Regions from separate parts of the Kitasatospora sp. NPDC059648 genome, predicted to be linked through region 2. Evidence: riboswitches for the same ligand, from Rfam matches in the RefSeq annotation. Region 2 holds a riboswitch; each other region holds the start of a gene.

Region 1 (4,281 bases), on a different contig from region 2:
CTGGATCGCCGAGTTGATGCCGATCACCGCGCCGCTGGAGTCGAGCAGCGGGCCGCCGGAGTTGCCGGGGTTGATCGAGGCGTCGGTCTGCAGGGCGTTCATGTACGAGGCCTGCGAGCCGGTCTCGTCGCCGGAGGCGACCGGGCGGTCCTTGGCGCTGACGATGCCGCTGGTGACGGTGGACTCCAGGCCGTACGGCGCGCCGATCGCGATCGTGGCGTCGCCGACGTTGACCTTGTCGGAGTCGGCCAGTGCCAGCGGGGCCAGCTTGGCCTTCGGCGGATTGTCGATCTTGACCACGGCGACGTCGTAGCCCTCGGCGTGGCCCAGCACCGAGGCGCTGTAGGACGTGCCGTCGGCGAACTTGACGGTCAGTTTGCCGCCGTTGAGGGTCGGCGCGACGACGTGGTTGTTGGTGAGGATGTGGCCCTCGGTGTCGAAGACGAAGCCGGTGCCGGTGCCCGACTCCTGGGAGCCCTGCGCCTTGATGGTGACGACGCTGGGCAGCGCCTTCTGCGCGATGCTGGCGATCGAACCGGGGGCGGGCTCGTTCTTCTGGGTGTTGCTGGCCTGGACGGTGGTGCTGCGGTGGTCGTCGGCCGAGCTGCTGCCGTCGTTGTGGCCGGTGGCGACCACGCCGATCGCGCCGCCCGCGACACCGGCGACCAGCGCGACGGCGGCGAGCAGGGCCACCAGGCCGCCGCGCTTCTTGCGCGGACCGCCGGGGCCGGTCGGGCCGCCGGGGTAGTCGGCCGGGTAGCCGAGCGGGCCGCCCGGCCCGCCCGGGTGGCCCGTGCCACCGGAGGCGGCGTCGTGGACGCCCCAGCCGCCGAGCGGCTGGCCGGCGCCGAAGGGGTGGTGGGCGTGCGTGGCGGGCCCGCCGGCAGCCGGGGCGCCGTACGGCTCCTGGGCGTTGGCGGCCGGAACGCCGTACGGGTCCTGGACACCGGCGGCCGGGGCGCCGTACGGCTCCTGGACACCGGCGGCGGGCACTCCGTGGGTCGGGGTCGCGTACGGGTTGGTGCCCGGCGGCACGGCGGGCGCGGCCGGAGCGGCGGCCTGCGCCGCCACGGCCGGGGCGGCCGGGACCGGGGCGGCCGGGACCGAGGCGGGCGCGACGGGCGGCGCGGGCGGCAGGACCGGCGGCGGGGCGTCGATGTAACCGGTGACCGGGTCGACGGCCGGCTCCTCGACGGCCGGCGCGGCCGGGGCCTCCGGCGCGGGGACCTTGGTGAAGGCGACGGTGGGCTTGTGCCCGCCCTCGGCCGGAGCCTCGTCCGCCGCGGTCGGGTCGGCCACCGGCTCGCCCGCCGGCTCCGGAACCCGGCTGAACGCCATGGTCGGCTTGTGGCCGCTGTCGGCCACCGGAGCGCCGTCGGCCGGAGCCTCGCTCACCGCCTGCGCCTGCGCCACGGGCTCCGCTGCCGGCTCCGGAACCCGCCTGAACGCCATGGTCGGCTTGTGGCCGCCCTGAGCGGTGCTGTCGGAAGCGGCGCCTGCCGCCTCCTGGGCCCCGGCGGGCTGCTCCCCCTGCGGCCCGGTGGGCCCAACCTCGCGCTCGGTGCTCACGGACGACCTCCATAGCTGACAGAACCAAGGACCATAGTTTTTCGCACCGTCGATTCGATTGCCGTAAGGACCCCTCTGAAGAACTCATAAGAATCCTTAGCCGCCACCGACGACCGGGGCTCCCCACCCCCGCCGGCATCCCGCGATGCGGACCGCGCACCCCGCGGCCTTTGGCGTTCGTACCCGTGCCGGTTAGCCTGTCGCTCCAAACTGACACGCGGGAGCTTGGACCCACCAGGCTGAGAGTGCGCATGTCGACGGTACGCCAGGCGAGCGACAGGCTGACCGTCGAGGGGGCGCTGACCGCCGGAACCTGTCCGGGTAATGCCGGCGTAGGGAGTATCGGCCATGCCGCCTGCTTCGCCATCCTCTTCTTCGGGCGCGCCCGAGTCCAAGGATTTCTCCGCTCTTCCCACCGTCTCGGCCACGGCCACCGCGCTGCTCGACCACCGGGTGGAGGCGCCGCTGGTGCTGGACACCGAGCCGCCGCGCACCCTGCGTTTCCGGGACCACTTCGCGCTCTGGATGAACCTGGGCGTCAGCCTGATCGGCTTCTCGACCGCGGCGACCGTGCTCGGCGAGAAGGGCAGCGAGCTGTCGCTGGCCGCCGCGGCGACCGCGATCGTGGCCGGTACGGCCGTCGGCACCGCGATGCTCGGCGTGGCCGCGCTGATCGGCGCCCGGACCGGCGCCCCGGCGATGGCCAACCTGCGCGGGCTGTTCGGCACCCGGCTCTCCTACCTGCCGACGGTGCTGAACATCGTCCAGTGCATCGGCTGGGGCGTGTTCGAGCTGCTGACCATCGCGGCGGGCGCGCAGACCGTCGCCCACACCGCCGGCTACCGCTGGCTGTTCGTGCTGCTCGCGGGCGCGCTGACCACCGCGCTGACGATCTGGCCGCTGGGCTCGATCGCGGTGCTGCGCCGCTTCGTGGCCGGGGCGGTCGCGGTCGCGATGGTGTACTTCACCATCCAGCTGGGCCGGCAGGGCGTGCCGGACCCGGGCGCGGGCAACTGGCACGGCTTCCTGGGCGCCACCGACGCGATGATCGCGGTGTCGATCTCCTTCGTCCCGATGGCCGCCGACTACACCCGGCACTCGCGCACCCCGCGCTCCTCCTTCTGGGGCAGCTTCTCCGGCTACACCGTCGCCCAGGTCTGGTGCTACGTGCTCGGCCTGATGGCACTGCTGCAGTCCGACGGCGACCCGAGCCGGATCTTCGACTCCTTCCTCGGCGTCTGGGCCGGCTGGCTGTTCCTGCTGGTGCTGGTGCTGCGCGAGACCGACCAGTCCTTCGCCAACGTGTACTCGACCGCGATGTCGCTGCAGAACCTGCTGCCGCGGGTGGACCGCCGGGTGCTGAGCGGCGGGATCGGCGTGCTGACCACCGTGCTGGCGCTGCGGATCGACCGGTTCACCGACACCTACAGCAACTTCCTCGGCCTGATCGGCTCGGTGTTCGTGCCGCTGCTGGCGGTGCTGGCGGTGGACTACTTCTTCGGCGCCGGCCGGCACGGCTGGGACCTCTCCGAGCGGGCCCCGTCCCGCTGGCCGATGCTGCTGCCGTGGGTGCTGGGCTTCGCCGTCTACCAGTTCATCGCGCCGACCGCGGTGGCCGACTGGTGGGTGGACTTCTGGACCTCCGCCCAGGAGGCGCTGCACTTCACCCCGCAGGAGTGGACCTCCGCCTCGCTGTTCGCCTTCCTGGTCCCGGCGCTGGCCACCTGGGCGCTCACCCCGCTGACCCGCCGCACCGCCCGGGCCTGAGGCGACGGCGGACCGCGGAGGAGCGCGGAGGCGGAGACGGCCCCGCAGGTTGGGACCGTCTTCGCCTCCGCGACACCTGCGCCCCCTATCGTTGGCCCCGTGACCAGCCCAGACCTGCCCCCGGCGGCGGCGCGCACCACGCCCTCCGTCCAGGTGATCGCCCACCGCGGCTCCTCCCATGCACTGCCCGAGCACACCCTCGCGGCCTACCGGCGCGCGCTCGACGAGGGCGCGGACGCGGTCGAGTGCGACGTCCGGGTGACGGCCGACGGCCACCTGGTCTGCGTCCACGACCGCCGGATCGGCCGGGTCTCCAACGGCCGCGGCACCGTCTCCGCGATGACCCTCGCCGAGCTGGAGGCGTACGACTTCGGCGCCTGGAAGACCGGGAAGCCCAGCACCGATCCCGAGTTGCGCGGCGTGCTGCGGCTGGAGCGGCTGCTGGAGCTGGTGGTGGACTGCGGCCGCCCGGTGGACCTGGCGATCGAGACCAAGCACCCGGTGCGGTTCCGCGGCCGGGTGGAGGCCGAGCTGCTGCGGATGCTGGAGCGGTTCAAGATCGGCGCGACCCGGGAGGGCGACCGCCCGTCCGCCCGGATCATGAGCTTCTCCTCGATCGCGCTGGACCGGGTGGCCGTCACCGCGCCCGCGTACGGCCGGGTGTTCCTGATCGAACGGATGCTGCCGCTTCTCGGCCAGCTGCGGCCGGGCCGTCCGCTGCCGGGCGGGGCGCGGATCGCCGGTCCGGGCATCGAGCTGATCAAGGCCAGGCCGCAGCTGGTGCCCCGGCTGCGCGAGCTGGGCCACGAGGTGCACGTGTGGACGGTGGACGAACCGGCCGACGTCGAGCTCTGCCTGGAGCTCGGCGTCTCCGCGATCATCACCAACCGGCCCGCCGAGGTGCTGGCGCAGCTCGGGCGGTGACCCGGGCGGTGGTCCCGGACG
Region 2 (4,281 bases):
CCAAGCCTGACAGGCACCCCGCCCCGGGGGAAGCTCCCATCGGGCGAGTTGGTGTTGAATGCCCCTGGTCCGCGTGGTGGACGCGACGGAGCGACGGACGGACGGAGGAGGACGGCAGCGGTGAAGGTGTTCCGGCTGGACGAACTGGACGCGGAGCGGGCGGCCAACGACGGTGCCTACCTGCGGTTCCTGCGCGAACCGCGGATGTCCGCCGGGCTGTACGCGCTCTCCCCCGGCGACGCCGACACCCAGACCGCGCACGACCAGGACGAGATCTACCAGGTCATCAGCGGCCGCGCCGAGCTGACCGTCGGCGCCGAGACGACGACCGTCGGTCGCGGCAGCGTGGTGTACGTCCCGGCCGGCACCCCGCACCGGTTCCACCACGTCACCGAGGAGCTGCGGGTGCTGGTCGTGTTCTCCCCGCCGGAGGACTGAGCGCTTAGGGTCGCCCGTATGACCCGTAGTCTCACCGACGAGCTCTGGGCGTCGATCGAGCCGATCTACGCCGAGATCCTCGCCCACCCCTTCATCGGCGGCCTCACCGACGGCACCCTGCCGCGCGAGGCCTTCCGCCACTTCGTCGTCCAGGACTCCCACTACCTGCGCGACTACGCCCGGGCGCTCGCCGTCTGCGCCGCCAAGGCACCTGGCGAGGAGGACGTCCGGGCCTTCGCCGACGACGCGGTCGGCGCGCTGGCCGCCGAGCAGGGCATGCACGCCGAGTTCCTCACCGCCTTCGGCGGCACCGCCGAGGAGGCCGCCGCCGAACCGGTACTGCCGACCACCCGGGCCTACACCAGCTACCTGCTGGCCACCGTCTACGGCGGCTCCTTCGCCGAGGCGCTCGGAGCGGTGCTGCCCTGCTACTGGATCTACGCCCGGGTCGGCGAGGCGCTGCTCGCGCAGGGCTCCCCCGACCCGCTGTACGCCAGGTGGATCGCCACCTACGGCGACGAGGCCTTCCAGTCCGTGGTGCGCCGGGTGCTGGCGCTCACCGACCGGCTCGGCGAGGAGCTGTCGGCGGCCGAACGGCGCCGGGTGGTCGAACACTTCAGGACCACCTCGCGCTACGAGTGGATGTTCTGGGACGCCGCCTGGCGCGGGGAGCGCTGGCCGGTCTGACGTGCGCCCCGCCGATTCTCGGGGGTCGTCCCGGGGGGTCGGATAAGGGTGATCTCGGGGTTCTCTCCGGGCCGTTGGCCCTCGTTCCGCCGCTCGCGCCCCCGTACGATCGAAGCATCGAAAGCAAGCGGGATACGGCACCGGACGGCAGCCGGCCCGAGGGGAGAAGAGGAACCGACATGGCTGAGCTCTGGAAGTCGCTGCCCTCCTGGGTGCGCAACATCGTCATCCCGGTGCTGGTCCTGGTGCTGGCCTGGAACGTCATCGCCTTCGTGTTCGGCGTGGTCGGCGCCCTGCTGAGCATCGTGATCAAGCTGCTGGTGGTCGTCGGCATCGCGGCCGCCGTGGTGATCCTGGTGAAGAAGGCCGCCAAGAGCTGACCCCGCTCCGCGCGCCGCGCGGAGCACCTCCGGAGGCCCGGTACCCCGTCCGCGGGGGCCGGGCCTCGGCCTTTGCGCCGCCTCTCCGACGGCTTCGCGCGGACGGCTCCTCGGCCGGTGCCCTGCCGGTTCCTCGGCCGGTTCCTTGGCCGGTTCCGTTCGGGGACCGTCTGGACCTGCGGCGATCGGCTCGCTACGGTGTTGGGCGTCATGTGCAGGCAACACCGCCTGCGACGCGGGAGCTCGGAGCACCGGGCTGAGAGGGCGCTGACCGGGACGTCGACGGACGGACCGACGGCTGCGTCGACCGCAGGAACCTGACCGGGTAATGCCGGCGTAGGGAGTAGAGGTCAGATGACCACGTTCGAAGCACAGCCGCAGTCTGCCCAGAGCGCCCCCAGCAGCGAGCGCACCGGCTACCCCACCCCGGCCTGGCGCAAGGCCTACCGCGACGGGTCCCGCCCGGACCTGCGGGTGCCCTACCGCGAGGTGCAGCTCACCAACGGCCGGACCGTCCCGCTGTACGACACCTCCGGCCCGTACACCGACCCCGCCTACGAGCCCGACGTGCGGCGCGGCCTGCCCGCCCTGCGCGACGCCTGGATCCGCCAGCGCGGCGACGTCGAGGAGTACGACGGCCGCGAGGCGCGCCCCGAGGACGACGGGATCAAGCACACCTCGCCGCGCGGGGGCAACCTGCGCAACCTGGACGCCGTCTTCCCCGGCCGGCCGCGCCGCCCGCTGCGCGGCCGCGGTGGCGCCGCCGTCACCCAACTCGCCTACGCCAAGCGGGGCGTGGTGACGCCGGAGATGGAGTTCGTGGCGCTGCGCGAGGGCCTGGAGCCGGAGTTCGTGCGCGCGGAGGTGGCCCGCGGCCGGGCCGTCATCCCGGTCAACGTGAACCACCCCGAGGTGGAACCGGCCATCATCGGCACCAACTTCCTGGTGAAGATCAACGCCAACATCGGCAACTCCGCCGTCACCTCCTCGATCGAGGAGGAGGTGGAGAAGATGACCTGGGCCACCCGCTGGGGCGCCGACACCGTCATGGACCTCTCCACCGGCCGCAACATCCACACCACCCGCGAGTGGATCCTGCGCAACTCCCCCGTGCCGATCGGCACCGTGCCGCTCTACCAGGCCCTGGAGAAGGTCGACGGCAAGGCCGAGGAGCTGAGCTGGGAGGTCTACCGGGACACCATCATCGAGCAGTGCGAGCAGGGCGTCGACTACATGACCGTCCACGCGGGCGTGCTGCTGCGGTACGTCCCGCTCACCGCGCGGCGCAAGACCGGCATCGTCTCGCGCGGCGGCTCCATCATGGCCGCGTGGTGCCTGGCGCACCACCAGGAGAACTTCCTCTACACCAACTTCGAGGAACTCTGCGACATCCTGGCCTCCTACGACGTCACCTTCTCGCTCGGTGACGGCCTGCGCCCCGGCTCCATCGCCGACGCCAACGACGAGGCGCAGTTCGCCGAACTGCAGACCCTCGGCGAGCTGGGCCGGATCGCCCGCGAGCGCGACGTCCAGGTGATGATCGAGGGCCCGGGCCACGTCCCGATGCACAAGATCAAGGAGAACATGGATCTCCAGAAGGAGATCTGCGACGAGGCGCCGTTCTACACCCTCGGCCCCCTCACCACCGACGTCGCCCCCGGCTACGACCACATCACCTCGGGCATCGGCGCCGCGATGATCGCCTGGTGGGGCACCGCGATGCTCTGCTACGTCACGCCCAAGGAGCACCTGGGCCTGCCCAACCGGGACGACGTCAAGACCGGCGTGATCACCTACAAGATCGCCGCCCACGCCGCCGACCTCGCCAAGGGCCACCCCGGCGCCCAGGCCTGGGACGACGCCCTCTCCGACGCCCGCTTCGAGTTCCGCTGGGAGGACCAGTTCAACCTGGCCCTCGACCCGGAGACCGCCCGCGACTTCCACGACGAGACCCTCCCCGCCGAACCCGCCAAGACGGCCCACTTCTGCTCGATGTGCGGCCCGAAGTTCTGCTCGATGAAGATCTCCCAGAAGATCCGGGACGAGCACGGCGACGGCTCCACGGCCGTCACCAGCGAGTTCGACGCCGACGCCGAGGCCGGCATGCAGGCCATGTCCGAGGAGTTCAAGGCCCAGGGCAGCCGGGTCTACCTCCCGCTGGCCGACTGACCCCGTGGACGCCGTGGCCGGGGAGCCGGTCCCGGCTCCCCGGCCGCAGCCGTGCCTCCCTCGATCCTCTGCTCGACGGAGGGCTCCCGGAAGCTCCGCGGCGAGCGGCCGTTGCCGGGTGGGTGGTTCCCGGCACGGCCGCCCGCGTGTTCCGGTGGCGCCCTCGTCTGTTCCGGTGGCGCCCTCGTCGGAGGGCCGCTCACCGGACCGGCCGCCGGCGGCCGGTCGCCCGCTGTGCGGCGGCCGGTCGGACTCGTGCGGGGACTGCTCAGCTCCCGGCGCCGCCGGTCGGACGCTCCCGCGGGGCGGGCACCCGGGGTGCCGCGGCCTTGCCCTCCCCGTCGGTCCGACGGGTGCGCTGGAGGGCGAACCGGGCGCGTAGCGCGTCGGCTTCGGCCAGGGCCTGCGGGGACGGCGGACGCGGCGTGTTCCGCTGGCAGAGCGGGGCGTCGGCGGGCACCGGTGCCGGGTGGCGCTCCAGCACGGTGATCGCACTGCTGTGCTCGACGACCGTCAGCCCGGCCTCCGCCGGAGCGAGCGGGCAGCGGGCGATCACGGCGCCGGCGGGGGTGGCGATGGACAGGTGGGACTGGTCGAGGCGTCGGCG
Region 3 (4,281 bases), on a different contig from region 2:
TCGACCAACGTCTCGGCGGCGTCCAGCAGTTCGATCGGGTCCGGCAGCAGGGTGCGCTCGTCGGCGATCACCTCCAGCTTCACCCAGTCGGTGCCGAGCGCCTCGCGGGCCAGCCGGGCGGTCAGCACGGCCTCTCCGGCGGTGAAGCAGCCGGCCGTGTTGGGCAGGACGCGGATGCCGTTGCGGGTCAGCACGTCCAGGACGGAGCCCTGGGTGGTGGCGTCGACCCGGCGCATGGCCACGGTGGTCAGCTCGGTGCCGGAGGCGAGCAGGGCGCGCTCCAGGACCTCCAGGCTCGGCGCGCCGCCGGTGCCCATGATCAGCCGGGAGGAGAAGGTCGTCCCGGCGATGGTGAGAAGGTCGTCGGCCACTGGTTCAGCCTCCCTGGACGGCGGTGAGGATCTCGATCCGGTCGCCGCTGTTCAGCGGCGTCACGGGCCACGAACTGCGCGGCACCACGGCCTCGTTGAGGGCGGCGGCGACACCCGTGTTGGCGGCGCTGACGGTGGCCACCAGCTCGGCGAGGGTGGTGGCGGCGGGCAGCCGGCGGGGCTCGCCGTTGACGGTCAGGGCGATCTCGGTCGGGGTGGTCTCGGTCATGCGGAGGCCTTCGTGGTGGGGGCGTCGGGGGAGAACCGGGTGGGCGTGAACGGCCTTGCCGTCTCGGGGACTTCACCGGTCGCCAGGTAGTCGGCGAGCAGGTCGGCGGTCACCGGGGTGAGCAGCACGCCGTTGCGGTAGTGGCCGGTGGCGGCGACCAGCCCGGGCAGCGAGGTCGGGCCCAGCAGCGGGGCGTTGTCCGGCGATCCGGGGCGCAGCCCGGCCGCCGTCTCCCGCAGCGGGAGTTCGGTGATGCCCGGGACCAACTCGTGCGCGTCACGCAGGAGTTCGTACACCCCGCCGGCGGTGACGGTGGTGTCGTAGCCCTGCTCCTCGGTGGTCGCGCCGATGACCAGCTCGCCGTTCTCCCGGGGCACCAGGTAGAGGTGCCGGCCGCGCACCACCGCGCGGACGTTTCGGGAGAGGAACGGCCGGTAGGCGTCGGGGACGTGGAGGCGCAGCACCTGCCCCTTCACCGGGCGGACCGGGGGCAGCACCCCCTCGGGCAGGCCCGGCAGCCGGTGGCTGTGCGGCCCGGCGGCCAGGACGACCTGCTCGGCGATCAGGCTCTCCCCGGTGCTCAGCCGGACGCCGACCGCGCGGCCGCCTTCGACCAGCAGCTCGACGGCCTCGGCGCGCCGCCCCACGACGCCCGCCCGGTCACCGGCCAGCACCAGCGCGGTGAGCAGCCGGCGCGGGTCCACCTGGTGGTCGTCCGCGACGTGCAGGCCGCCACGCACGCCGGGGGCGAGCATCGGCTCCAGCTTGCGGGCCTCCCGGCCGGTCAGCCAGCTCGACTCCAGGCCGAGCCGCTGGTGGAAGGCGTGCAGTTCGCGCAGTTCCTCGCGGTCGTCGGAGTCCAGCGCGACGGCGATCGTGCCGCACCGGCGGTAGCCGGTGTCCTCGCCGCCGCTCGCCTCGGCGAGCTCGGCGGCGAAGGCCGCGTACCGCTCGTTGGAGGCCATGCCCAGACGCAGCAGGGGCTCCTCGCCGTACTGCAGCTCGGTGACCGGGGCGAGCATCCCGGCCGCGACCGCGGCCGCTCCGCGACCGGGGGAGGGGTCGACCACGACCACGTTCCCGAGCCCGCGCTGCGCGGCGCGCCAGGCGACGGCGAGGCCGATGACGCCCCCGCCGATCACCAGCACGTCGGCGCGGCTGCCCGTTGGCAAGCGTGACAAAGCTGCTCTCCTCCCTTCGCCGGTATGACCCGGATCAGGTTCGGACGGTCGCGGGCCGTGCCAGCCCGCCTCTCAGCCCGGTTCGCCGGGCTCCCGTGTGGTGCCCCCACCTTAACGCCGGGGGTCGGCCCGGCCGAAGGGCCGTACGAGGAGCGGACGAGGGGCGGACGAGGGGCGGACGGCCGTCGGGGCCCGCCCGGGCACTGAGTACAGTGACGGGCGTGGCAGAGCTGAGCGGAACGGACCAGGTGGTCGTCGTCGGAGCCGGGCTGGCCGGAGCGCAGTGCGCCCTGAAGCTGCGGCAGGGCGGCTGGCGGGGGCGGATCGTCCTGGTCGGCGAGGAGCCGCACGCGCCGTACGACCGGCCGCCGCTCTCCAAGGACGTGCTGCTCGGCAAGGCCGACGCCACCACCCTGGACATCGACTACGAGGGGCTCGGCATCGAGCTGCTCACCGGCCGCCGCGCCACCGGCCTCACCCCCGGTGTGCTGCACACCGACGGCGGCGACCTCCCCTACGGCTCCCTGGTGATCGCCACCGGCGCGACCCCGCGCGTCCTGCCCGGGGCCGAGCGGGCCCACCTGCTGCACACCGTGGACGACGCCCTGGCGCTGCGCGCGCTGCTGCGCCCCGGCCTGCGGCTGGTGCTGGTCGGCGCGGGCTGGATCGGCGCCGAGGTGGCCACCGCCGCGCGGCAGGCCGGCTGCGCGGTCACCGTGGTCGAGGCCGGTCCGGCGCCGGTGCCGGGCGCGCTGCCGACCGAGGTCGGCTCGGCGATGGCCGCCTGGTACGCCGAGGCCGGGGTCGAACTGCGCTGCGGCGTCGGCGTGGCCGCCGTCGAGCCCGGGGCGGTGCTGCTGGCGGACGGCTCCCACCTGCCCGCCGACGAGGTGGTGGTCGGCGTCGGCGCCCGGCCCGCGACCGGCTGGCTGGCCGCCTCGGGCGTCGAGCTGGACGCCTCCGGCGCGGTCGTGGTGGACGGGCGGCTGCGCACCGGCCTGCCCGGGGTGTTCGCGGCCGGGGACTGCGCCAGCTACCCGTCGGCCCGCTCCGGCGCCCGGCTGGCCGTCCAGCACTGGGACAATGCGCTGCAGTCGGGCGGGGCCGCGGCCGCCGCCGTGCTCGGGGCGGACACGCCGTACGACCCGGTGCCGTACTTCTGGTCCGAGCAGTTCGGGCGGATGGTCCAGTACGCGGGCCGCCACGCCGAGGGCGACGAGCTGCTGTGGCGCGGCAGCCCGCGGGACGCCGCCTGGTCGGTGCTGTGGCTGCGTGACGGGGTGCCCAGCGCGCTGCTCGCGGTGGACCGGCCGCGCGACCTCACCCAGGGCCGGAAGCTGATCGAGCGCGGGGCGGCGCTGGACCGGGCACTGGCGGCGGACCCGGCGGTCGCACTCAAGGGGGCCACCGCTTAGCGCCGGGAGGTGCCGAGGTGGCAGTCTGGTGCCGTGAGTGAGATCGATGCCAAGACTGACGCCCTGGTCCCCGAGTGGCTGTACCTGCCCGACATCTCCGAGCGGTGGGGTGTGCTGGTCACCGAGGTCCGCAACATGGTCAAGAAGGGTGACCTGATCGCGGTCCGCCGCGGTCCCAACAAGTCGCTGCAGGTCCCGGCGGCGTTCATCGACGAGAGCGGCCCGGTCAAGCACCTGGTCGGCCTGCTGACCGTGCTGCGGGACAGCGGGTTCTCCGACGAGGAGATCGTCGAGTGGATGTTCACCGAGGACCCGACGCTGCCCGGCACCCCGGTGCAGGCGCTGTGGGAGAACCGCGCGACCGAGGTCAAGCGCCGCGCCCAGGCCATGGCCCTGTGATGACCGACCCGCGGTCCCGCCTGGCCGACGCCCGGCTCTACCTGTGCACCGACGCCCGCCGTGAACAGGGCGACCTGGCCGAGTTCCTGGACGCGGCGCTGGCCGGCGGGGTGGACATCGTCCAGCTCCGCGACAAGGGCCTGGAGGCCAAGCAGGAGCTGGCGGCGCTGGAGGTCTTCGCCGACGCCTGCCGCCGCCACGGCAAGCTGTTGTCCGTCAACGACCGCGCCGACGTCGCCCACGCGGCCCGGCCGGACGTGCTGCACCTCGGCCAGGACGACCTGCCAGTGGCGGCCGCCCGGGCGATCCTCGGCGAGGACGTGCTGATCGGACGCTCCTGCCACGCCGAGTCCGAGGTGGACGCGGCGGTCGCCGAGCCGGGCGTGGACTACTTCTGCACCGGCCCGGTCTGGCCCACCCCGACCAAGCCGGGCCGCCCGGCGCCGGGCCTCGGCCTGGTCTCGTACGCGGCGAAGCGGGCCACCGACCGGCCGTGGTTCGCGATCGGCGGGATCGACCTCGGCAACGTGGACGAGGTGCTGGCCGCCGGCGCCCGCCGGATCGTCGTGGTCCGGGCCATCACTGCGGCGGAGGACCCGCGGGCCGCCGCCGCCGAGCTCGCCCGCCGGGTGCGCGCCGCCTGAGTCCGCCCCGGGCCGTCCTCCGGGGCCGTCGCCGTCAGTACT

Evidence for each region. Region 2 has a riboswitch for thiamine pyrophosphate ahead of thiC (phosphomethylpyrimidine synthase ThiC). Riboswitches for the same ligand answer to the same signal wherever they lie in the genome.
Region 1: linked by a shared signal. The riboswitch ahead of ACFV1W_RS17810 (purine-cytosine permease family protein) and the one ahead of thiC (phosphomethylpyrimidine synthase ThiC) in region 2 are both predicted to bind thiamine pyrophosphate.
Region 3: linked by a shared signal. The riboswitch ahead of thiO (glycine oxidase ThiO) and the one ahead of thiC (phosphomethylpyrimidine synthase ThiC) in region 2 are both predicted to bind thiamine pyrophosphate.

What each region holds. Positions count from the first base shown of each region.
Region 1 covers NZ_JBHWDU010000026.1:22,506-26,786, forward strand. Annotated here, with positions in the region: gene ACFV1W_RS17805 (trypsin-like peptidase domain-containing protein) at 1-1,569, opposite strand, end outside; TPP riboswitch at 1,777-1,925, shown strand; gene ACFV1W_RS17810 (purine-cytosine permease family protein) at 1,918-3,336, shown strand; gene ACFV1W_RS17815 (glycerophosphodiester phosphodiesterase) at 3,436-4,260, shown strand.
Region 2 covers NZ_JBHWDU010000006.1:98,155-102,435, reverse strand. Annotated here, with positions in the region: gene ACFV1W_RS06260 (cupin domain-containing protein) at 121-438, shown strand; gene tenA (thiaminase II) at 457-1,125, shown strand; gene ACFV1W_RS06250 (DUF5326 family protein) at 1,305-1,505, shown strand; TPP riboswitch at 1,731-1,865, shown strand; gene thiC (phosphomethylpyrimidine synthase ThiC) at 1,860-3,674, shown strand; gene ACFV1W_RS06240 (IS21 family transposase) at 3,943-4,281, opposite strand, start outside.
Region 3 covers NZ_JBHWDU010000014.1:95,368-99,648, forward strand. Annotated here, with positions in the region: gene ACFV1W_RS11920 (thiazole synthase) at 1-371, opposite strand, end outside; gene thiS (sulfur carrier protein ThiS) at 376-600, opposite strand; gene thiO (glycine oxidase ThiO) at 597-1,781, opposite strand; TPP riboswitch at 1,776-1,888, opposite strand; gene ACFV1W_RS11935 (NAD(P)/FAD-dependent oxidoreductase) at 1,994-3,196, shown strand; gene ACFV1W_RS11940 (Rv2175c family DNA-binding protein) at 3,230-3,595, shown strand; gene thiE (thiamine phosphate synthase) at 3,595-4,239, shown strand; gene ACFV1W_RS11950 (polyprenyl synthetase family protein) at 4,274-4,281, opposite strand, start outside.